DNA from 4 places in the Streptomyces sp. NPDC111520 genome. Region 4 is predicted to be linked to each of the others. Evidence: riboswitches for the same ligand, from Rfam matches in the RefSeq annotation. Region 4 holds a riboswitch; each other region holds the start of a gene.
The links. A riboswitch is a leader RNA that binds a small molecule or an ion and turns the genes downstream of it on or off. The one in region 4 is predicted to bind cyclic di-AMP.
Positions count from the first base shown of each region.

Region 1 (5,670 bases), on a different contig from region 4:
GAAGACCCCGTCCTCCATGCCGGTCAGGAAGACCACCGGGAACTCCAGGCCCTTGGCGGTGTGCAGGGTCATCAGCGTTATGACGCCGCCGCCCTCGTCGTCGTCCGGGATCTGGTCGGAGTCGGCGACCAGGGCGACCCGCTCCAGGAACTCGGCGAGCGTGCCGGGCTCCTCCTCGGTGCGCTCCTGCTCGAACTCCAGGGCCACCGCCGCGAGTTCCTGGAGGTTCTCGACGCGGGTCTCGTCCTGGGGGTCGGTGGAGGCCTGGAGTTCGGCCAGGTAGCCCGTGCGCTCCAGCACGGCCTCCAGGACGGTGGCGGGGCCGGCGCCGGAGTCCACGACGGTGCGCAGCTCCTCCAGCAGCTCGTTGAAGCGCTTGACGGCGTTGACCGAGCGGGCGGCCATGCCGAAGGCCTCGTCCACCCGGCGCAGCGCCGCGGGGAAGGTGATCCGTTCGCGTGAGGCGAGGGCGTCGACCATCGCCTCGGCGCGTTCCCCGATGCCGCGCTTGGGCACGTTCAGGATGCGGCGCAGCGGGACGGTGTCCTCGGGGTTGGCGAGCACGCGCAGGTAGGCCAGGACGTCCCGGACCTCCTTGCGCTCGTAGAAGCGGACCCCGCCGACGACCTTGTAGGGCAGGCCGACGCGGATGAAGACCTCTTCGAAGACACGGGACTGCGCGTTGGTCCGGTAGAAGACCGCGACCTCGCCGGGGCGGGCGTCGCCGGCGTCGGTGAGCCGGTCGATCTCGTCGGCGATGAACTGCGCCTCGTCGTGCTCCTGGTCGGCGACGTAGCCGGTGATGACCGGGCCCTGCCCGGCCTCCGTCCACAGGTTCTTCGGACGGCGGGAGGCGTTGCGCTCGATGACGGCGTTGGCGGCGGTCAGGATGTTCTGGGTGGAGCGGTAGTTCTGCTCCAGCAGGATGGTGCGGGCCTGCGGGTAGTCCTCCTCGAACTGGAGGATGTTGCGGATCGTGGCGCCGCGGAAGGCGTAGATGCTCTGGTCGGCGTCGCCGACCACGCACAGCTCGGCCGGCCCTTCGCCGTCCTCCTGCGCGTCTCCGCCCGCCGTGCCCACCAGTTCGCGCACCAGGGTGTACTGGGCGTGGTTGGTGTCCTGGTACTCGTCGACCAGCACGTGCCGGAAGCGGCGCCGGTAGTGCTCGGCGACGTCCGGGAAGGCCTGGAGCAGGTTGACCGTGGTCATGATGATGTCGTCGAAGTCGAGCGCGTTGGCCTCGCGCAGCCGCGACTGGTACATCGCGTATGCCTCGGCGAGCTTCTTCTCGAAGGGGTTCTCGGCCTGGTCGGCGAAGGTCTCCTCGTCGATGAGCTCATTCTTGAGGTTGGAGACCTTGGCGCTGAAGGACTTCGGCGGGAACTGCTTGGGGTCCAGGTCCAGGTCCCGGCAGACCAGGGCCATCAGGCGCTTGGAGTCGGCCGCGTCGTAGATCGAGAAGCTGGAGGTGAAGCCGAGCCTCTTGGACTCCCGGCGCAGGATGCGGACGCACGCGCTGTGGAAGGTGGAGACCCACATCACGTTGGCGCGCGGGCCGACCAGCTGCTCGACGCGCTCCTTCATCTCGCCGGCGGCCTTGTTGGTGAAGGTGATCGCCAGGATCTGGCCGGGGTGGACCTTGCGGGCGCCCAGCAGGTACGCGATGCGGTGGGTGAGCACCCGGGTCTTGCCGGAGCCGGCGCCCGCGACGATGAGCAGCGGGGAGCCGGTGTGCTCGACGGCGGCGCGCTGCTGCTCGTTGAGCCCGTCGAGCAGCGCGGCCGGGTCGACGACGGGGCGGTGGGCGCCGTCCCGGTAGTACGCGTCCCGGTCGACGGGCGCGTCGAAGCGCCCCTCGAAGAGGTCGTCGGGGACCGTGCCGGGCTCCTCCTCGGGAGGCGGCGGGGGCTCCTCCTCCCTTGGTTCGAGGCCGGCCAGGAAGCTGTCGTCAAAGAGGCTGCTCATCGCCTCCCGAGTCTAGGCCGTGGGACGGACAGCGTTGCGCCGCTTGCCCGAGCCCGCGCCCTCCGGGGGCGTCCGGAAGTCGCCCGGTGCCCGTCCCCGGCGAACGCGTGACGACCGGACGCCCCCTTTCGCGGCCCCGAATGACGAAGGTCACGAAATGATTGCGGACAATTCGAACACCAGGGTTCCCACGGACCCCTGCAGTTGACTACCGTGCCGGATCAGGCGGTCCGCTCCACGCGGCGGCGACCGTGCCGTCACGGGCCGCCTCCGCTGAGTCCGGCGACCGCCGGAGCCGGGGACCCACGACCTTGGGGTGAATCGGTCCGTACGAGCGCAGCGCGCCCGTCCGCACCGTAGGGCGGCCTTCCGAAGCCCGAACCCGACAGCTAACCCGGTAGGCGGTCCACGGAAGGAGCCGCCTGACTTGGCGACGCACCGCAAGCCGCGCCCGCGCGCGCTGACCGTCCCCGGCCCCCGGGCCGCGGTGGGACTCACGACCGCCGCACTGGCGACCGTCACCCTCTTCGGCGAGAGCGCGAGCGCGGCGCCCGCCTCACCCGACAAGCCCTCCATCACCGAGGTCAAGGCCCAGGTCGACAAGCTCTACCACCAGGCCGAGGCCGCCACCGAGCGCTACAACGGCGCCAAGGAGCAGACCGAGCGGCAGCGCACGCGCGCCGACGCGCTGCTGGACCAGGTGGCCCGCAGGACCGAGACGCTCAACGCCGCCCGCCGCACCATCGGCGAGTACGCCGCGGCGCAGTACCGCGGCGGCGGCCTGGACGGGACGACGACCTTCCTCCTCACCTCCGACCCGCAGCAGTTCCTGGACCAGGCGCACCTGATGGACCGCCTGTCCGACCGCCAGGAGCACGCGCTGGAGACCTTCCGCTCCGAGCAGGCCGAGACGACGGCCAAGCGCTCCGAGGCCGTCGAGAGCCTGCAGAAGCTGACCGAGGCCCAGCAGCGGCTGAACGCGGAGAAGACCTCGGTCAAGCAGAAGCTCGCCGCGGCGCAGAAGTTGCTCAACAGCCTCACCGCGCAGGAGAAGGCACGGCTGGCGGCGCTGGAGAAGAAGCGCCGGGAGGAGGCGGCCGCGAAGGCCGCGGAGATCGCCGCCAAGGAGAAGGCCGCGCAGGAGGCGGCCGCCAAGGAGTCGGGCTCGTCCACGGGCTCCACCGGCTCCACCGCCCCGTCCGGCACCTACGCCGCCAAGGCGGCCAAGGCGATCGAGTTCGCGCGGGCCCAGCTGGGCAAGCCGTACGTGTACGGCGCCACCGGCCCGAACTCCTACGACTGCTCGGGCCTGACCCAGGCCGCCTGGGGCGCCGCGGGCGTCTCGATCCCCCGCGTGACCTACGACCAGGTCGACTTCGGGATCCGGGTGAGCGCGGACCAGCTGCAACCCGGCGACCTGGTCTTCTTCTACTCCGACATCACGCACGTCGGCCTGTACATCGGCGGCGGCAACATGATCCACGCCCCCCACACCGGGAGCGTGGTGAAGATCGCCCCGATCACGGAGATGCCGATCTACGGCTACGCCCGGATGGCCTGAGCCCGAGCCCGAACCTGAGCCCGAGCCCGAGCCCGGGCCCCCGTCCGGCCGCCGCCGGCCGGGCTCAGGTCCACAGCACCGCGATGAAGATGTTGGCGGTGGTCAGCGCACCCACGGTGCCGAAGGCCGCCGCCGGCACCTTCTCCTCGTCGCGCTTGACGTAGACCAGGCCGAGGACCACCACCAGGACCGCGAGCTTCACGCCGATCTTGATGTTGTTCACCGGCTGGTCGTCGGCCTGGTTGAGGCCGACCAGCAGCACACCCGTGACCAGCATGGTCAGCGCGCCGTGCAGCATGCCCGGCACGAAACGGGCCTCGCCGCGGCCCATGGCCTTCATCTGGGTGAGGAAGCCGCCCAGGAGGGCGGCGATGCCGATGATGTGCAGGCCGACGATCAGGTTGATGAGTACGTCCATGGCTCAGGACCCTAGCCAGGCCCATACCAGCGCCCGGCACCGAGGTCCCGCTCCTCCGTCACATCGGTCAGGGACGGACCGGAAGTGACCAGGTCACCCGTCGAACAGCGGTCATCCGCGGGCAGTCCGCGGCCGAATCGGACCAGTCCCGCACACTCCGGAGCCCCCTCGCGGCGTCCAGGTTTAGCGTCCTGCCCCAGGTGGCCGATCCCCACTGCCGCGCGGACCCCGTCCCCGGCACGGCCGCCCCCGCCGAAGGTCCGGCGGTGGACGGTCCCCGTCCGCCCGCCGCCGGACCGCCGGGGGGAGGTACGGACAGCCCGGAAGGAGTGACGGCGCGTGGCGTCGCACAGAAGGCCCAGGGACCGCGGTCCCGCAGGCACGGCAGCGCGCACCGCCGTCGGCCTCGCCCTGGCGGGCGCCGCCTCCGTGACGGTGTTCGGCGAGGCCGGGCACGCGGAGCCCCGGCTGACCACGGACGAGGCCAGGGCCAGGGTGGACCGGCTGTACGAGGAGGCCGAGCAGGCCACCGAGCGGTACAACGGCGCCAAGGAGAAGGCGGACACGGCCACCGCGCGGATCGAGCGCCTCCAGGACGAGCTCGCCCGCAGGACCGAGCGCCTCAACAGCACCCGCGACGGCCTCGGCTCCCTCGCCACCGCCCAGTACCGCAGCGGCGGCATCGACCCGGCTGTCCAGCTGGCCCTCGCCTCCTCCCCCGGCGACTACCTGGAGCGCGCCGGGATGCTGGACCGGATGAGCAGCCGTCAGAACGCCGCGCTGCGCGCCCTGTCGGCCCAGCAGCGGGACATCGAGCAGTTGCGCGCCGAAGCGGGCGCCGAGCTGGAGGAGCTGCGCGGCACCCGCGCCGAACTCGCCCGCCACAAGCGCACGGTGGAGCAGCGCCTGGCCTCCGCGCGGCAGTTGCTGGGCCGGCTGACCGCCGGCGAGCGCGCCGAGGTGCTCTCCTCCGGCGGCCACGGTTCCGCCGACCCGGCCCGTGCCGGCCGTGCCGCCACCGGCTCCCGCACCGGGCTGGCGCCTGCCGCCGCCCCCAACGCGCGGGCCGCGCGCGCCGTCTCCTTCGCGTACGGAGCCCTCGGGCTGCCCTACGTCTGGGGCGCCACCGGGCCGTCGGCGTACGACTGCTCGGGCTTCACGCAGGCGGCGTGGCGGGCGGGCGGGGTCTCGCTGCCGCGCACGACGTACACCCAGATCAACGCGGGCACCCGGATCTCCCGCTCCCAACTGGAGCCGGGCGACCTGGTGTTCTTCTACTCGGGGATCAGCCATGTCGGCCTCTACGTGGGCAACGGCATGATGATCCACGCCCCGCGCACCGGTGACGTCGTCAAACTCGCCCCGGTCGACCAGATGCCCTTCGCGGGCGCCGCGCGTCCGGCGTGACGCCCTTGCCGCGAGGGCTCAGACCAGGCGGCGGGCGGTCGCCCAGCGGGTGAGTTCGTGCCGGTTGCTCAGCTGCAGCTTGCGCAGCACCGCCGAGACGTGCGACTCGACCGTCTTCACCGAGATGTAGAGCTGCTTGGCGACTTCCTTGTACGCGTAGCCACGCGCGATCAGCCGCAGCACCTCGCGCTCGCGCTGGGTCAGCCGGTCCAGGTCCTCGTCGACCGGCGGGGCGTCGGTGGAGGCGAAGGCGTCCAGGACGAAGCCGGCCAGCCGGGGCGAGAAGACGGCGTCCCCGTCGTCGACCCGGAAGATGGAA
Region 1 is NZ_JBVKBW010000015.1:55,982-61,651, reverse strand. It holds gene pcrA (DNA helicase PcrA) at 1-1,965, opposite strand, end outside; cyclic di-AMP (ydaO/yuaA leader) riboswitch at 2,227-2,384, shown strand; gene ACZ7MY_RS30620 (C40 family peptidase) at 2,393-3,526, shown strand; gene ACZ7MY_RS30615 (hypothetical protein) at 3,591-3,944, opposite strand; gene ACZ7MY_RS30610 (C40 family peptidase) at 4,284-5,351, shown strand; gene ACZ7MY_RS30605 (LuxR C-terminal-related transcriptional regulator) at 5,370-5,670, opposite strand, start outside.
Region 1: linked by a shared signal. The riboswitch ahead of ACZ7MY_RS30620 (C40 family peptidase) and the one ahead of ACZ7MY_RS14355 (M23 family metallopeptidase) in region 4 are both predicted to bind cyclic di-AMP.

Region 2 (5,670 bases), on a different contig from region 4:
AGGTAGCGGTCGGTGAGCTGGCCCTGGGCGAGCGGCGAGTACGCGATGAGGGCGGTGCCGGTGTCGCCGACGGCGTCGAGGACACCGTCCTCCGGGTCGCGCTGGAGGATGCTGTAGGCCGCCTGGTGGATCAGCAGCGGGGTGCCCAGCCCGCGCAGGATCTCGGTGGCGCGGCGGTGCGCCTCCGCGGGGTAGTTGGAGATGCCGGCGTAGAGGGCCTTGCCCTGGCGGACCGCGGAGTCCAGGGCGCCCATGGTCTCCTCCAGGGGCGTGTCCGGGTCGAAGCGGTGCGAGTAGAAGACGTCCACGTGGTCCAGGCCCATGCGACCCAGGGACTGGTCGAGCGAGGACAGCAGGTACTTGCGGCTGCCCCATTCGCCGTAGGGGCCCGGCCACATGTCGTACCCGGCCTTGGTGGCGATGAAGAGCTCGTCGCGGTAAGGCCGGAAGTCCTGGGCGAAGAGCGTGCCGAAGTTGGCCTCGGCCGAGCCGGCGGGCGGGCCGTAGTTGTTGGCGAGGTCGATGTGGACCACGCCGCGGTCGACGGCGCGGCGCAGCACCGCGCGCTGGTTCTCCAGCGGCGAGGTGTCGCCGAAGTTGTGCCACAGGCCCAGGGACACGACGGGCAGCAGGACCCCGCTGCGCCCGGTCCTGCGGTATTCCATCGAGGCGTAGCGGTCGTCGGCGGCGAGGTAGGGCACGCGAGGGCTCCCGGGCGATGTAAGAAAATGTGCGGGATTGGGAGGCTACCGTCGGTGAATCGGCGCTGTCACGTCCGTTCTCCGGACGCGGCCCGCCGTCCGCCTGCTCTTCTCACCCCGCCGCGGGGGCGGTTGTGGCGCACGCCACACCAACGGCGGCGTGTGAACCGCGCATCCGGGAATCGCCGGCCGCCCCCGGCGGTTGGACCGGGGGTGCCCGTTCGGGCGGGCAGTCAGGGCGCCGCGGCCGGGGGCGGGTTGAACCACAACAGGTCCCGCCTTATCCGGCATTGAGGTGCCTAACCGGACATATGCGCCCACAGTGCATGCGTAGGCAATCGGTACGTGATGGGTGTCACGTACCGGTCACGCAACGGAAACCGCGGGCGACGCATCGTCCACATTTCCTGCTGAATTTCACCGGGCGATATCGGCCGATTACCGTCGGCCAAATTTTCGCCTACGCAGAGCGGACACTTCTCACGTAAAGTCACAGATGCGAATGATCGACTTGCGGTCCGCCGGGGGGCGTGATTCCGCTCCTTGCTCCGGAACGATTCCGTCGTTTAGCTTCCAGATCTCGCAGGACAAATGCCTGCGAGATTCTTCCGGGCGGAACGCCTAGTCCTGCCGCCGCCCGGACGCCGGATGACAAGACCGCACGGCAGGAGCGGGGGACCCAGGTAGTTTGCCGTTCCCGTTGGTCTCGGGACGGCTAGGGGTGAAGTCGCAGCGACATGCCTTTATTTGGTGTGCCATTTTGCGGCCGGGCATCTCCAGCCCGAACCCGACAGCTTACCTCGCAGGCGTCGGAGAGGAATTCGGCATGCCCGGTAAGGGAAAGCACCGTCGTCCGCGGAACACCCGTATCACCCGTATCAGCGCGCTGGCCGGCACCACCGGTGCGGCCGTGGCGCTCCCGATCGTCGGCGCCACCGGTGCCCACGCCGCTCCCGTGAGCGTCTGGGACAAGGTCGCGGCCTGCGAGAGCACCAACAACTGGTCCATCAACACCGGTAACGGCTTCTACGGCGGCCTGCAGTTCACCCAGAGCACCTGGGCCGGCTTCGGCGGCACGAAGTACGCGCCGCGCGCCGACCTCGCGACCAAGGCGCAGCAAATCGCCGTCGCGGAGAAGGTCCTGGCGACCCAGGGCCCGCAGGCCTGGCCCGTGTGCGGCCCGAAGGCCGGTCTGACCAAGGCGATGGCCGACCCGTCGGCCACCCCGGAGAGCGTCTCCGGCACCGCCGCGAAGCCCGCCGCCAAGCCGGCCGCTCCCGCCGTTAAGGCCGATGCGCCGAAGTCCTCCACCAGCGCGCCGAAGAGCGCGGGCGGCTCCTACAAGGTCGCCGGCGGCGACACCCTGTCCAAGATCGCCGGCGCCCAGTCGGTCGAGGGCGGCTGGAAGCAGCTGTACGCGGACAACGAGTCGGTCATCGGCGGCAACCCGAACCTGATCTACCCGGGCCAGGTCCTGTCGCTGGGCGAGAAGGTCGCCACCAAGGCCGCGCCGAAGGCCGCGAAGGCGGCCCCGGCCGCCGCCAAGGCGGCGAGCGCCTCCGGCTACACCACCCCGCTCGACCGCGTCACGCTGGGGACCGCCTACCACCAGGCCGGTGCCATGTGGTCCAAGGGCTACCACACCGGTGTCGACTTCATCGCCTCGACCGGCACCAAGGTGAAGTCGATCGCCTCCGGCACCGTGGTCTCCGCGGGCTGGGGCGGCTCGTACGGCAACCAGGTCGTCGTCAAGCACGCCGACGGCCGGTACTCGCAGTACGCCCACCTCTCCTCGCTGTCGGTCTCGGCCGGCCAGTCGGTCTCCGCCGGCCAGCAGCTGGGCCTGTCGGGCGCCACCGGCAACGTGACCGGTCCGCACCTGCACTTCGAGGTCCGCACCACCCCCGACTTCGGCTCCGACATGGACCCGCTGGCGTACCTGCGCGCCCACGGCGTCAACGTCTGATCGAACCGATCCACCGTCATCCGGCGGTAAGCGTGTGCCCTGTTCCCCTCTTGTCGGGAACAGGGCACATGCCTTTGGTCTGTGACCGAAAACGGATCGAATATTTCCATTTCTTGTTCTTCTCGAACGGTCGGTCAGTAGCCTCTGACGCACGTGGTCGTGTCCACGACCACTCGTCCCGATCGCCGACCACGAGCTGGAGCCGTTGATGGAGCGTCCCGCCTGGGCCCCCCATGGCATCGATCTTTCCGTGCCGAGCGTGTCCCGGATCTACGACTACTACCTGGGCGGCTCGCACAACTTCGAGGTCGACCGGGAGGCCGGACGGCGGGCCATCGAGGCCTTCCCCGGGCTGCCGAAGATCATGCAGGCCAACCGGGCGTTCATGCGCAGGGCGGTGCGCTTCGCCGTCGGCCAGGGCATCACCCAGTTCCTCGACATCGGCTCCGGCATCCCCACCTTCGGCAACGTCCACGAGGTCGCCCAGGCCGCCAGTCCCGGCGCCCACGTCGTCTACGTCGACCACGACCCGGTCGCCGTCGCCCACAGCCGCGCGGTGCTGGAGGGCAGCGACGCCGCCGCCATCGTCGCCGCCGACCTGCGCTCGCCCCGCGACATCCTGGACAGCCCCGAGGTGTGCGGGCTCATCGACCTGGAGCGCCCCGTCGCGCTGCTGCTCGTCGCGGTCCTGCACTTCCTCGAGGACGCCGACGAGCCGGCCAAGGCCGTGGCGGAGCTGCGCGACGCCCTCGCCCCCGGCAGCCTGCTGGTCGTCACCCACGCCTCCGTCGAGGGAGGCCCGCGCGCACCCGAGGAGGGGGAGCGGGTCGAGAACGTCTACCGCAGCGCGAGTTCGCCGCTGATCATGCGCTCGCGGGCCGAGGTGGAGCGCTTCTTCGACGGCTTCGACCTCGTCGAACCCGGCCTGGTCTCCCCGCCGCTGTGGCGCCCCGACGGCACGGACGACGACGAGCTCGACCCGGTCGTCTTCAGCGGGTTCGCGGGCGTCGGCCGCAAGGCGTGACGGTGACGAGAGCACCCGGCCCGGAGCCGGAGCCCGCCGACAGCCTGCGGCGCTTCGCGATCATCTGGAGCCGGGCGATCTACCCGGCCACCGCCACCTCCATGACGCGCGGCGAGTTCGAGGAGTACCTGCTCCCGCTCGCCGCGCGTCTCAACGCCGCCCTCCGCGCGCAGCCCTTCGACCCCCGGCCGGCCGCGGAGGTCGGAGCCGCGCTGGTGGCGGCGCACTGCACCGACCCCCAGGCGCTGGCGCGGATCCTCGACGTCGTCGACGCCTACCTGCTCCTGTACTGCCCGCCCGGCCCCGCCCTCCCGCCGGAGGAGAGCCGTACCCGCTGCAACCGCCTGCAGCACTGGGTGGCCGCCGGATACGCCCGCGCCTTGCAGGAACGCACGCGGACGGAGCAGGAGGCGCTGTCCCGCGCGGCGCTCGCCGCCCGGGCCGCCACCGAACAGGCGCTGTACGAGAGCGAGGTCCGCTTCCGCGCGGTCTTCCAGGACGCCTCCATAGGCATCGGCATCGCCGACATGGACGGCCGCGTCCTGGACGTCAACGCCGCCCTCACCACCATGTTCGGCGGCCTGGAACGCCACATCCGCAGCAGGAACGTCTACGACTGGGTGCACCCCGACGACGCCCCCGAGGTCTGGGAGATGCAGCGCCAGCTCAACCGCGGCGAACGCGACCACTACCGCATCGAGAAGGCCTACTACCGGCCCGACGGCACCGCCCTGTGGACCAACCTGACGGTCTCCCTGCTGCGCGACGCCGCCGGCACGCCGCAGTACATGCTCGCGCTGATGGAGGACATCACCGAGGAGCGCCTGCTCAGCGAGCGCCTGCGGCACGAGGCCACCCACGACGCGCTCACCGGACTGGCAAACCGCAACCTCTTCTTCGAGCGCCTGGAGCAGACGCTGAACGGCCCCGACGGCGTGGGCGTCGGCGTCTGCTACCTCGACCTGGACGGCTTCAAGGACGTCAACGACAGCCTCGGCCACGCCGTCGGCGACCGCCTCCTGGTCGCCGTCGCCGAACGCCTCGAGGCCTGCGTCACCTCACCCGACCAGCTCGTCGCCCGCATCGGCGGCGACGAGTTCGCCGCACTGGTCGTCAACCACGCCAGCCGCGCGGACATCACCGGCCTCGCCGACCTGATCCTGGCCGCGCTCGCCGACCCGATCCGGGTGGAGGGCCGCGACCTGTCCGTGCGCTGCAGCATCGGCATCGTCGAGGGCCGGGCCGGCTCCCTGGGCCCCGCCGAGGTGCTGCGCAGCGCCGACATCACGATGTACCGGGCCAAGGCCGCGGGCGGCAACCGCTTCGAACTGGCCGACCCGGACTCCGACGCGCGCGCCATCACCCGGCACGGGCTGACCAACCGGCTGCCGACCGCCCTGGAGCGCGGCGAGTTCTTCATCGAGTACCAGCCGTTGGTACGGCTCGGGGACGGCAGCGTCCGCGGGGCGGAGGCCCTGGTGCGCTGGTGCCACCCGGTGCACGGGATCCTCGGCCCCGACCAGTTCATCCCGCTCGCCGAGAGCACCGGGCTGATCGTGCCGCTCGGCCACTGGGTGCTGCAGCAGGCCGCCTGGCAGGCCCGGGACTGGCAGTTCCCGCGCAGCGACGGCCATCCGCTGCGCATCAACGTCAACCTCTCGCCGGCCCAGCTCGGCCACCCCGGCCTCGTCCCGGAGACCCTCGCGGTGATCAAGGACGCCGGGCTGGAGCCGGCCGCGCTGTGCCTTGAGGTCACCGAGAGCGCCTTCATCGGCGCCGACGAGGAACTGATGCGCCCGCTGCGGGAGTTCGCCGAACTCGGGATGGCCATCACCCTCGACGACTTCGGCACCGGCTACTCCAACCTGGCCTCGCTGCGCCGGCTGCCCATCACCACGCTCAAGCTCGACCGGTCCTTCACCCGCGGCATGCAGCAGCAGCCGGCCGATCCGGTGGACGTGAAGATCGTGGAGATCGTC
Region 2 is NZ_JBVKBW010000007.1:248,709-254,378, reverse strand. It holds gene ACZ7MY_RS18745 (aldo/keto reductase) at 1-701, opposite strand, end outside; cyclic di-AMP (ydaO/yuaA leader) riboswitch at 1,334-1,525, shown strand; gene ACZ7MY_RS18740 (transglycosylase family protein) at 1,528-2,667, shown strand; gene ACZ7MY_RS18735 (SAM-dependent methyltransferase) at 2,876-3,691, shown strand; gene ACZ7MY_RS18730 (putative bifunctional diguanylate cyclase/phosphodiesterase) at 3,688-5,670, shown strand, end outside.
Region 2: linked by a shared signal. The riboswitch ahead of ACZ7MY_RS18740 (transglycosylase family protein) and the one ahead of ACZ7MY_RS14355 (M23 family metallopeptidase) in region 4 are both predicted to bind cyclic di-AMP.

Region 3 (5,670 bases), on a different contig from region 4:
AGAAGCGCGGAACCCAGTGCCACAACATCGTCAAATGAGCGAGGCGGAACCCCATGACCGATAAGTCGCCGAACGTACGGACGAGCCGACTGCTGCGCTGGCTGCTGATGGCCGTGCTCAGCTACATGTTCGCGATGTTCATGGTTCTCGGCGGCTTGTCACTGCTGCCCAAACAAACCCAGATGACCGTGTCCGAGTCTGCGGTCGGCTGGCTCGTGCTGGGTGTCGGCGCGGTCCTGTTCGCCCTGATCGCCAACAAGACGAAGGGGCGAGAGCGCCCCTGACTCATCCCGGGAAAACCAAGCACCCCCGCCCCCGGGCCCCCTCAGGCACGCATCCAGGTGCGGGGGCCGAAGGAGGTGCAGGAGCGGGACGCGATGCCTGCTGCGAAGGCGAGGGCGGCGTCGAAGGCGGGCGGGGTGAGGCGGGTCGTGACGTGGGCGGCGAGGTGGTGGGCGAGGGCGCCGTGGAGGACGTCTCCGGCGCCGAGGGTGTCGACGACGGGGCCGACGGCGGGGACGGGGATCTGCCCGTCGGGCCGGAGGATGGGGGACGGCCCCCGGGTGATGGCGGTCCAGCGCACGCCCGCGTCGTGGAGGAAGGCCAGGGCCTCGGCCGGCGTGGTCGTGCCCGGGGGGTGGAAGTCGGCGGAGCAGACGGCGACGTCGACGTAAGGGAGCAGCGTGGGGGTCGCGGGACGCCAGCTGCCCGCGTCCAGGAGGGTGGGGACCCCGGCGGCGCGGGCGAGCCGGGCGGCGGGGACGGCGAGGGCGGGGTGGTGCGCGTCGACGAGGACGACATCGGCGTCGCCGACCAGCACGGAGAGGTCCCCGGGCGGGGAGACGGACGCCCCTGAGGCCGCGTTGGTGGAGGCGACGGCGCGCTCGCCGGTGGCGGCGGTGACCAGGATCGTGGAGACCGCGGGGGGTTCGGGGGAGTCCGCGGTGAGGTTGATGACGTCGACGCCGAGGGCCGTGAGGTCGGCGTCGATCGCGCCGGCGAGGGGGTGGCCGCCGAAGGCGGTGAGCAGGACGGCTTCCCCGCCGAGGTGGGCGAAGGTGGCCGCGGCTCCCGTGGCGGGGCCGCCGGCGGCGACGGTCTGGGTGCGGGCGGTGAGTTTCTCGTTCGGGGCCGGGACGTGGTCGACGAGGGTGATGACATCGAGGGTGCAGAGGCCTACGAAGAGTGCGCGCATGGGCGCATAGTGGCAGCAGGGGGCGTGCGTTTCGCGTTTTACGCGCCTCCTACGGGTGGGGGTGCACCATTTTTCCGGGAGACCCGACGCGCAGCGCGTCGATGCCACTACGCTGAGTGCTCGCAATGGTGCGCGGGGAATGCCGTGAGCAGGAGGACCGCATGGGGAACGCGCGACCAGGTGGGGCGGGTCCGGCGGACGTCGAGGTGGTGCTGGCCAGGGCGCAGAACGCCTTCGACGTCGACGACCACGTGCTGGGGCGGCTGGCGACCGCGCTGATGGGCTGCACGGAGCTGGCGTCCTTCCGCCAGCGCAAGGGCCCGCCGCGCAGGCTGAGCCGCAGGACGTTGCGGCACACGTTCCTGCTGGCCGACGGCAGTACGCAGCTGCTGTGGGAGATCGAGCACAACACCGGCCCCGACGGCGACGAGCCGCTGTACGAGGTCTACTCGGACCCGGACACGCTGGCCGTCGCCCAGCACACGATCGACGCGCGCTTCGGCGAGCCCTCCCCGGAGGAGCTGGAGGCGGAGGCGGCGGACTGGCTGGCACGGCTGCCGCAGCTGGCGATGGATCTGACGCCCGGGCCCCGGCAGTACACGGAGCAGCACTCCGCCGAGCACGCGTGGCGGGTGCTGCGGCGGGCCGAGAACACGGACGTGCCCGGCGAGGACCTGCGCAGCCGGCTGGGTTCGGCGGTGGGCCACGACATCGCGTACGTCACCGGCCGGCACACCCGGATCGGCACCGGCCGGGTCGCCGGCTGGACGTTGTACGAGCACGCCTTCCTGCTGGAGACCGGCGAGGAGATCAGCCTGTGGGAGGTCGAGCACACGATGACCCCCGACGGGCGGCCGGTGTGCGAGGTCTACGCCGACGAGACGGCGGCCTGCGACTCGGCGGACGTACGGCTGGAGGCGCTCTGACCACGCGTTCACCGCGCGAACGCCCCGTTCTGACCCTGTCCCCGGCCGCGTTCCGGATTGCGGCCGGGGTGCAGCCGGAGGAAATTGGGGCGTAGGCGTGTCGTTGGGAGGCGGGAGGTTCCCATGCCGGTCCTGGCGGAGGTCGAGTTCCCCGGTGTGACGGCCCTGCAGTACGAGGAGGCGAACCACCGCGCGGGGTTCGGGCCCGAGCATCCGCCGTCCGGGCTGCTCTCCCACGCCGCCGTGATCACCAACGAGGGGCTGCGGCTGGTGAACGTCTGGCAGACCGCGCAGGCGCTCGAGGCCTTCATGGAGATCATGATGCCCGCCGCCAAGGAGTCCGGTTTCCCGGAGCCGACCGGACCGCCCCGGATCTCGGAGATCTACAACTTCGTCGTCCCGTAGCGGCGACGGGGAATTCGCCTCGAAAAGGACCGGCGGCCCTGGTTGACGGGGGGAGTCACCAGGACCGCCGGAGTCGGTGCGGTCGTACGCGGCCGGCCGGTCGCGCGACCGGTCGCCTCAGACCGTGAGGCCCTTGCTGCGCAGCCAGCCCATCGGGCCGATCGGGTCGCCGCCGCCGGGGCGCACCTCGAGATGCAGGTGCGGGCCGGTGACGTTGCCCGTGGCACCGACGCGGCCGATGGTGTCACCGGTGCTGACCTTGCCGGAGGTGACGATCATCGAGGAGAGGTGGCAGTACCAGAGCTCGGTGCCGTCGTCGAGGGTCAGGATGATGCGGTAGCCGTACGAACCGGCCCAGCCCGCCTCGGTGATGGTGCCGCTGTGGATGGCCTTGACCGGCGTGCCGGTCGGGGCGGCGAAGTCCTGGCCGGTGTGGGTGTTGGCCCACAGCGAGCTGGACTCGCCGAACCCGGCGGTCAGCGTGTACGAGGAGACCGGCTTGACGAAGCTCTTGGCGAGCTCGGCCAGGCGCTCGGCCTCCAGCTTCTTCGCTGCCTCCGCCGCGGCCTTCTTCTTGGCGGCGGCCTCGGCCCGCACCCGCTCCTGCGCGGCGGACTTGGCGGCCTTGGCCGACGCCTCCTGCTGCGCGGCGGTCCTGGCGGCCTTGTCGGCGGCGTTCCGCTGCTGCTGGGCCTGGTCGAGGATGCGGTTGCGCAGCGCCTCGCCCGCGTCGGGGCTCAGGGCCTCGGCGACGGGCTTGGCCTCGGGGGCGCTGTCGTCCTCGACGAGCGCGCCGATGCCGGGCAGCTGGGACGCGTCGGGCAGGTGCGGGAGGGAGACCGGGAGCGGGTTCTTGCCCTCGGCGGTGGCGACCCCGCCGACGCCGAGCACGGCCACGGCCGCGACGCCGAAGACGGCCGAACCGCGGCCCAGGGAGCGCTGCTTGGCGACGCGGTGGCGGCCGCGCAGGGGGCCGGCCGACTCCTCGGAGGGGTCCCACGGCTCGGCGTCCGGGCCCTCGTAGGGCGCGGCCTCGATGTCGCGGGTGTTCCCGAAGGCGTCGAAGGCCTTGATGTCCTCGTGGCGCGGCTGGGCGGGGGCGGCGGGCTCGTAGGCCTCGTGCGCGGTGGTCTCGTACGTCTCGTGCCGGGCGGGCTCGTGCTGCGCGACGGTGGCGTCGGCGACGGCGCCTGCGTCCTGGGAGCCCGTCGCCTCGGCCGCGGCGAGCCAGCCGGCGGCCATGTTCCACTGCCCGGTGTCCCAGCCGTCGATCGCGTTCTTCGTCGGCGGTGCCTGCTCGGCTGCCGGGGGATTCCAGCCGGCGGCGATGTTCCACTCGGCGGTGTCCCACTCGGAGTACGCGGTCGCGGACCCCTGTTGCTGTCCGGGTATCAGGGCAGGCTCGTTCGACGCCACGCGGGCGCGCTCCTTTCCTTCCTTCTCGCCTACCGGGTTAGCTGACGGGTTCGGAGCAGGAAGGTCTCCTACGAGGACCTCGGAAGGCCCCCGATTCACCCCAGGAAGTGGTTCCCCGGTTCCCGCGGACGGGATTCGGCAAGCGCACGGCGCCGCCCTGACGGCGGCGGGACGACCGCGCTGCGTTATCGAACGTTAATAGAGGCGCCCGCCAATTCCAAGCCACTCAAGCGAGTTCATGACGGGAATCTATGGGGATGGACAGGACGGAACCGGACATTGCGCCGTGACTGCCGTGACCTACGGGAAATGTGAGTGTGCATCAGTCGTTATGCGGAAGGGAGTGCCGCGCTCACGGGCAGTGATGGTCACCCCGGACCCCGGCCGCCGAGCGCGCGCCCCAGACGGCCGTCCAGACGCTCCGCCGTGGCGTCGGTGGAGCGGTGCGCCGCGAGCATTCCGTGCACCTCACGCTGCAGGACCCGGGTGAACGTGACGTAGTGCGCGGTCGCCGGACGGGCCCTGGCGGCCTGCAGCGCGCACCACAGCAGGGTCGTGTACCCGGGGGTCGCGGCGGCGGGTGAGGGGGAGGGCTCGGAGCCGCGGCCCGCGGGGCGGTCGTAGAACCAGGCGCGGGGGTCGTGAGGATCGTCACAGTTGACATCCCCGGCTCCGTATGCTGAGCGCCGCGCGGCGGCGAAACCCGCTCTGAGCAGGGCATGTTGGGCGCTGCGTCCGGTCAGGAAGCGGATCAGGTCCGCTGCGTCGCCGGGGCGGTCGCTGGTGGCCGCGACGCCCAGGCTCTGCCCGCCGAGGGCGGCGACGCCGGGGAGCCGGGCCACGCCGAAGCGGACGCCGGGGGCGAGCGCGGCGTCCAGCCGGTTGTAGGCGTACGGCCAGTTGCGCATCAGCACGCTCTGCCCCTCGGTGAACTGGGCGAGGGTGACCGACTCGTCGGCCTCCAGGGACTCCGGGTTGAGGTTGTTGGCGGCGCCCACCCGGCCGAGCTCGTCCAGGCCCTCGCGCAGCCCGTCCTCGGTGCCGGTGTAGCGGCCGTCGCCGTCGACGAGTTCGACGCCCGCGGTCCAGAAGGTCTCCAGGGTGTTGACCGTCAGGCCCTCGTACGCGCGCAGTTGGGTGGTGTAGGCGGCGTGGCCGAGCGGGCGGACGTCGGCGAGGAGGTCGCCGATCTTGGCGTAGCCGCGCAGGTCGGCGGGGCGGCGGCCGGCCTTGGCGAGGTCGTCGGTGCGGTAGTAGAGCAGTCCGACGTCGGTGTTGAAGGGCACCGCGTACGTGCGGCCCTTCCAGCGGCCGGCGTCCGCGGCCTGGCGCAGGAAGTCCCCGTCGACGAGGGCGGGGTCGAGCGGTCGCAGCAGGCCGCTGTCGGCGAACTCGGGGATCCAGCTGATGTCGAGGTTGACCACGTCGTACGCGGCGGTGCCGGACTGGAAGGCGCCGATCAGCTCGCTGCGCTGCTCGTCGGAGGCGGAGGGGAGCTCGACGAGCCGGGCCGGCCGGTCCGGGTTGGCCCGGTTCCACTCGTCGACCAGGGCGCGGCGGACGCCGGGGCGCCCGCCGGCGGTGAGGTCGGCATCGCTGGCGACGATCAGCGGCCGGGAGCGGTCGGGCCCCGGGGCCGGCGCGGGGCGGGGACCTCCGCAGGCGGCGGTGGCGAGGACGGTGGCCAGCAGGAGCACGACGCCCAGGGTGCGGCGGCGCCGGCGGCGG
Region 3 is NZ_JBVKBW010000002.1:225,664-231,333, reverse strand. It holds gene ACZ7MY_RS05085 (hypothetical protein) at 1-38, shown strand, start outside; gene ACZ7MY_RS05080 (hypothetical protein) at 54-284, shown strand; gene ACZ7MY_RS05075 (PfkB family carbohydrate kinase) at 326-1,195, opposite strand; gene ACZ7MY_RS05070 (DUF6227 family protein) at 1,357-2,121, shown strand; gene ACZ7MY_RS05065 (hypothetical protein) at 2,245-2,526, shown strand; gene ACZ7MY_RS05060 (M23 family metallopeptidase) at 2,644-3,768, opposite strand; cyclic di-AMP (ydaO/yuaA leader) riboswitch at 3,954-4,093, opposite strand; gene ACZ7MY_RS05055 (extracellular solute-binding protein) at 4,311-5,670, opposite strand, start outside.
Region 3: linked by a shared signal. The riboswitch ahead of ACZ7MY_RS05060 (M23 family metallopeptidase) and the one ahead of ACZ7MY_RS14355 (M23 family metallopeptidase) in region 4 are both predicted to bind cyclic di-AMP.

Region 4 (5,670 bases):
TCCCCGCTTTGTATACGGCACTTCTGTTAAACCCGGCCACTCGACATGTGTACGGCGTGTTTCGGATTCCTCACCGCGCCGCGGCGCCGCGCCCCGTGCTCTGCGGACGGCGCAACCGGTGTGCCGCCGTCGCCCGCTCCACATGGTCCGCCGTCAGCCGCCGGGCCCGCTCCGCGTCACCGCGCGCCACCGCGTCGACGACCGCCCCGTGCTCCGCCCAGGACTCCACGGCGCGGTCCGGGGTGTCCACCGCGTACACCCAGGCGATCTTGTGCCGCAGCTGGGTCAGCAGCGCCACCAGAGTCGGGCTGCCGGACGCCTGGGCCAGCGTCTCGTGGAACCAGCCGTCCAGGGCGGGCAGGTCCGACGACTGGCGCCGCAGTGAACGCTCCTGGCCCAGCCGGACGAGTCCGCGCAGCACCTTCACATGGGCCTCGGTGCGCCGCTGCGCCGCCCGGGCGGCGCCCAGCGGCTCCAGCAGGGCACGGATGTCCAGCAGGTCGGCGGCCTCCTGGTCGGTGGGCTCGGCGACGGACGCCCCGGCGTGCCGGCGGGTGCGCACGAAGCCCTCGGACTCCAGGGTGCGCAGCGCCTCGCGCACCGGGACCCGGGACACCCCGTAGCGCTTGGCCAACTGCTCCTCGGTCAGCCGGCTGCCCGGCGCGAAGAACCCGCTGACGATGTCGTCACGGATCGCCGCGCACACGGCTGCGGCGGAAATCCGGCGGCCCGCAGCGCCGCTCCCGTTCACGTCCGACCCCACATCGCAGATTCCTTCCGGTGCGCGCCGACGGCCGTCCTTTTGATCCGCGCGCAACGGAGGAGCCGGCGTTTCTGCCGCGACTCTATTCCAGCGCGGCGTCGATTCCGACGGGCGTCCTGAATTCATGGAGCGTTTTCGGACACACCCGCGGCCGGGAAACGCCGGCATGCCGAAGGCCCCGGCGGGGGGACCGGGGCCTTCGGGTGGGGGGAGGGGAATGGTCGGATGGTCGCTCAGACGCGGACGCCCTTGGAGCGCAGGTACGCCAGCGGGTCCACGTCGGAGCCGTAGGACGGGGCCGTACGGGCCTCGAAGTGCAGGTGCGGCCCGGTCACGTTGCCGGTGGCGCCCGACAGGCCGATCCGCTGGCCCGCGGAGACGGTCTGACCCACGGACACGCCCAGCGAGGACAGGTGGCCGTACTGGGTGTACATGCCGTCCGCGTGGCGGATCACGATGTTGTTGCCGTACGAGCCGCCCCAGCCGGCCTCGACGACGGTGCCCGCACCGGCGGCGTGCACCGGGGTGCCGACGGAGGCCACGAAGTCGACGCCGGTGTGGTAGCCGGAGGACCACAGGCTGCTGGTCGCGTGGTACGGCGTGCCGATGGAACCGGCGACCGGCAGCGTCCAGCCACCGAGCGTGCCCCGGCCGGCCGCGGCGCTCCGCGACGCGTGCGCGGTGCCGCTCCGCGCCGCCTTGGCCTTGGCCGCCTTGGCGGCGGCCTCCTCGGCGGCACGCTCACGGGCGGCGCGCCTGGCCTTGGCGACCTTGGCGTCATGGCGCTTCTGGGCGACGACGGCGGCCCGGTGCTGGGCCGAGGCCTGGTCGGCGAGGTGCGTGGCGAGGTCGTCGGCGACGGCCGCGCAACGGGCGAAGGCGGACCCCGCGGTGCCGGCGTCGGCAGCCGCGGCGGGCACGACGAACGCGCCGGTGGTGACGGTGGTCAGCGCGGCGGCGCCGGCCAGGGTGGAACGTATCGAGAACGACGCCATGGGCAGGCGGAGATCCTTTCCTTCCTTCTCGCCTACCGGGTTAGCTGACGGGTTCGGAGCAGGAAGGTCTCCTACGGGCGACGGCACGCCGCCCGATTCACCCCAGGGACTTCTCGTGTGGGTCCCCGGCTCCCCAGGCTCACGCCCGACGGGGACTCGGCGATCGTTGCTCCGGTGCCGCGGGAGGCGGCTGCTTCCGCCGGGCAACCCGAGGACGTTAACCAGGCGTTGCTTCCCGTTCCAAAAAAATCCGGCAATATGTGCGGGATGCCACACCGGCCGCCAACCGGTCGCAACCGTCCGCAATACCGCGACGCCGCAGCTCCGCGGCGGTCCGCGCGCCCGCGGAAGGCCCCCGCGCTGCGGCGGCGAGGAGGGGTGGGGACGCGGTGCGGACCGGGTGACCGGCGTCACGGACCACCGGCGCGGCCGTCCCCGGCCACCCGCACACCGCGGCCCCGGGTGCCGCGAGGGCGCCCGGGGCCGCGGTGTGCGATAACGGTCAGCCGCCCGTGACGACCTCGACCGGGCCGATGCCCAGCTCGCGGATCGGGTCCGCGATGACGGAGGCGTCGCCGACGAGGACGACCACGAGCCGGTCGAGGGGGAACGCGTTGACGGCCGCCGCCGTCGCCTCGACCGTGCCGGTGACGGCCAGGCGCTCGTAGAGCCGCGCCTGGAAGTCGTCCGGCAGGGACTGCTCGACCTGGTCGGCGAAGGTGCCGGCCACCGCCGACGCGGTCTCGTAGCGCAGTGGGGCGACGCCCACCAGGTTCTGCACGGCGGCGTCGCGCTCCTCGTCGGTGAGCCCCTCCGCCGCCAGGGTGCGCAGCACCTGCCAGGTGTCGGCCAGCGCGGGCGCGGTGACGTCGGTCGCCACGGATCCGCTGATGCCCAGCAGGGAGGCCCCGGTGCCCTCGGGAGTGGAGAGCAGCACCTGCCCGAAGGCCCGCACGCCGTAGGTGTAGCCCTTCTCCTCGCGCAGGACGCGGTCCAGGCGCGAGGTCAGCGTGCCGCCGAGGCAGTACGTGCCGAGCACCTGGGCGGCCCAGACGGGATCGTGGCGGTCCGCCCCGGCGCGTCCGATGAGCACCTGGGTCTGTACCGACCCGGGCCGGTCGACGATCACGACGCGTCCGGTGTCGTCCGCGGTGATCGCCGGCAGCGGGCGGCGCTCGCCGGGCTTGCCGCTCCACTCCCCCAGCGTGCCCGCCAGCAGCGCGTCCAGATCGATGCCGGCGAGGTCGCCGACCACGACGACCGTGGAGGTGGACGGGCGCACGTGCGTGTCGTAGAAGGCGCGGACGGCCTCCGCGTCGATGCGCGCGACCGTCTCCTCGGTGCCCTGGCGCGGCCGGGAGCAGCGCAGCTCGGCGGCGAAGAGCTCCTTGGACAGCGCCATGGCGGCGCGCCGGGCCGGGTTGGCCAGCTCGTGCGGGATCTCGTCGAGGCGGTTGTTCACCAGCCGCTCGACCTCGCCGTCCGGGAACGCCGGGGCGCGCAGCGCGTCGGCGAGCAGGCCGAGGGCCTTGTCGAGCCGGGAGACGGGGACCTCCAGGGAGACCCGGACCCCGGCGTGGTCGGCGTGGGCGTCGAGGGTGGCCCCGCACCGCTCGAGCTCGGCGGCGAACTCCTCCGCGCTGTGCTTGTCGGTGCCCTCCGACAGCGCCCGCGCCATGATCGTGGCGACGCCGTCGAGGCCCTCGGGCTCGGCGTCGAGCGGCGCCGCGAGCAGCACCTCCACGGCGACGACCTTCTGGCCGGGCCGCCGGCTGCGCAGCACCGTAAGCCCGCTCGGCAGCGTGGAGCGCTCGGGGGCCGGGAAGTCCCAGGGCTTGGGCTGCCCCGGCCGGGGCTGCGGGTGGAACGTCATGGTGGTGTGGACGTCGGTCACTGGTCCGCGCCCTCCTCGTCCTCGTCGGAGTCCTCGCCCGCGGCGGCCGCGGAGCCGGTGGGCTCGTAGACCAGCGCGGCGCGGTTGTCGGGCCGCAGGGTGGCCGCGGCGACCGCGCGCACCTCGTCGGCGGTGATGTCCAGGATGCGCCTGACGGCCGTCAGCGCCAGCTGCGGGTCGCCGAACAGCACGGCGTAGCGGCACAGTTCGTCGGCGCGGCCGCCGACGGTGGCGAGCCGGTCCAGCCACTCGCGCTCGAGCTGGGCCTGGGCTCGCTCCATCTCCTCGGGCGTCGGGCCCTCTTCGGCGAAGCGGGCCAGTTCCTCGTCGACGGCCGCCTCGACGGCGGGCACCTCGACGCCGCTGGACGTCTTCACGTCGAGCCAGCCGAGCGACGGCGCCCCGGCCAGCCTCAGCAGCCCGAACCCGGCCGCGACGGCGCTGCGGTCCCGGCGTACCAGGCGGTTGTGCAGCCGCGAGGACTCACCGCCGCCGAGGACGGTCAGCGCCAGGTCCGCGGCGTCGGCCTCCCGGGTGCCGTCGTGCGGCAGCCGGTACGCCGCCATCAGCGCGCGCGAGGGGACGTCCTCCTCGACGACCTCGCGGAGCTGCCCGCCCATCACCCCCGGGAGTGAACCGTCCCGGGGCGCCGGCTTGCCGTCGTGGGACGGGATGGTGCCGAAGTACTTCTCGATCCAGGCCAGCGTCTGCTCCGGGTCGATGTCGCCGACGACCGAGAGGACGGCGTTGTTCGGCGCGTAGTACGTCCGGAAGAAGGCGCGCGCGTCCTCCAGGGAGGCGGCGTCCAGGTCCGCCATCGAACCGATGGGGGTGTGGTGGTACGGGTGGCCGTCCGGGTACGCCATCGCCGTCAGGCGCTCGAAGGCGGTTCCGTACGGGACGTTGTCGTAACGCTGACGGCGCTCGTTCTTGACCACGTCGCGCTGGTTGTCCAGGCTCTCCAGGTCCAGCGCGGACAGCAGGCTGCCCATGCGGTCGGCCTCCAGCCAGAGCGCGAGCTCCAACTGGTGGGCCGGCATGGTCTCGAAGTAGTTGGTGCGCTCGAAGCTGGTGGTGCCGTTGAGGGAGCCGCCGGCGGACTGGACCAGTTCGAAGTGGCCGTTGCCCTTGACGTTCTCCGAACCCTGGAACATCAAGTGCTCGAAGAGGTGGGCGAGTCCGGTACGGCCCTTCACCTCGTGGCGGGAACCGACGTCGTACCAGAGGCAGACCGCGGCGACCGGGGTGAGGTGGTCCTCGGAGAGCACGACGCGCAGGCCGTTGGCCAGGCGGTGCTCGGTCGCGGTGAGGCCGCCGGAATCTGCCTCCGGCGTGGCCGTGTGACCCATGGGCAAGCTGTCCTTCCGGTCGCGTACTCGTTGTTTTGTGCTGAGACCTGCCACTCTAGGCAGCGGACAAACGGCCCGCGAAGTTCCCGTCACCGCCACGTATGAGCCGGGGGGTGGTCCGGGCTGTCGGTGGGGCGGTCCACAATGGTCCGCGTCAGTCCCGTGTCCTTATCCGATGAGGTCCAGCCGAAGGAGCAGCGCCCTGATGGCCCGCCGCACCACGAAGACCCCGCCGCCGGACGATTTCGAGGAGCGCATCCTCGACATCGACGTCGTCGACGAGATGCAGGGGTCCTTCCTCGAGTACGCCTACTCGGTCATCTACTCGCGTGCGCTCCCCGACGCCCGCGACGGGCTCAAGCCGGTGCACCGCCGGATCGTGTACCAGATGAACGAGATGGGGCTGCGCCCTGAGCGCGGCTACGTGAAGTGCGCCCGCGTCGTCGGCGAGGTGATGGGCAAGCTCCACCCGCACGGCGACGCCTCGATCTACGACGCGCTGGTGCGCATGGCGCAGCCGTTCTCGATGCGCGTGCCGCTGGTGGACGGCCACGGCAACTTCGGCTCGCTCGGCAACGACGACCCTCCGGCCGCGATGCGTTACACGGAGTGCCGTACGACCCCCGCCGCGATGCTGATGGTGGAGTCGATCGACGAGGACACCGTCGA
Region 4 is NZ_JBVKBW010000005.1:459,419-465,088, forward strand. It holds gene ACZ7MY_RS14350 (GntR family transcriptional regulator) at 71-763, opposite strand; gene ACZ7MY_RS14355 (M23 family metallopeptidase) at 997-1,758, opposite strand; cyclic di-AMP (ydaO/yuaA leader) riboswitch at 1,774-1,930, opposite strand; gene ACZ7MY_RS14360 (M16 family metallopeptidase) at 2,261-3,631, opposite strand; gene ACZ7MY_RS14365 (M16 family metallopeptidase) at 3,649-5,001, opposite strand; gene ACZ7MY_RS14370 (DNA gyrase/topoisomerase IV subunit A) at 5,207-5,670, shown strand, end outside.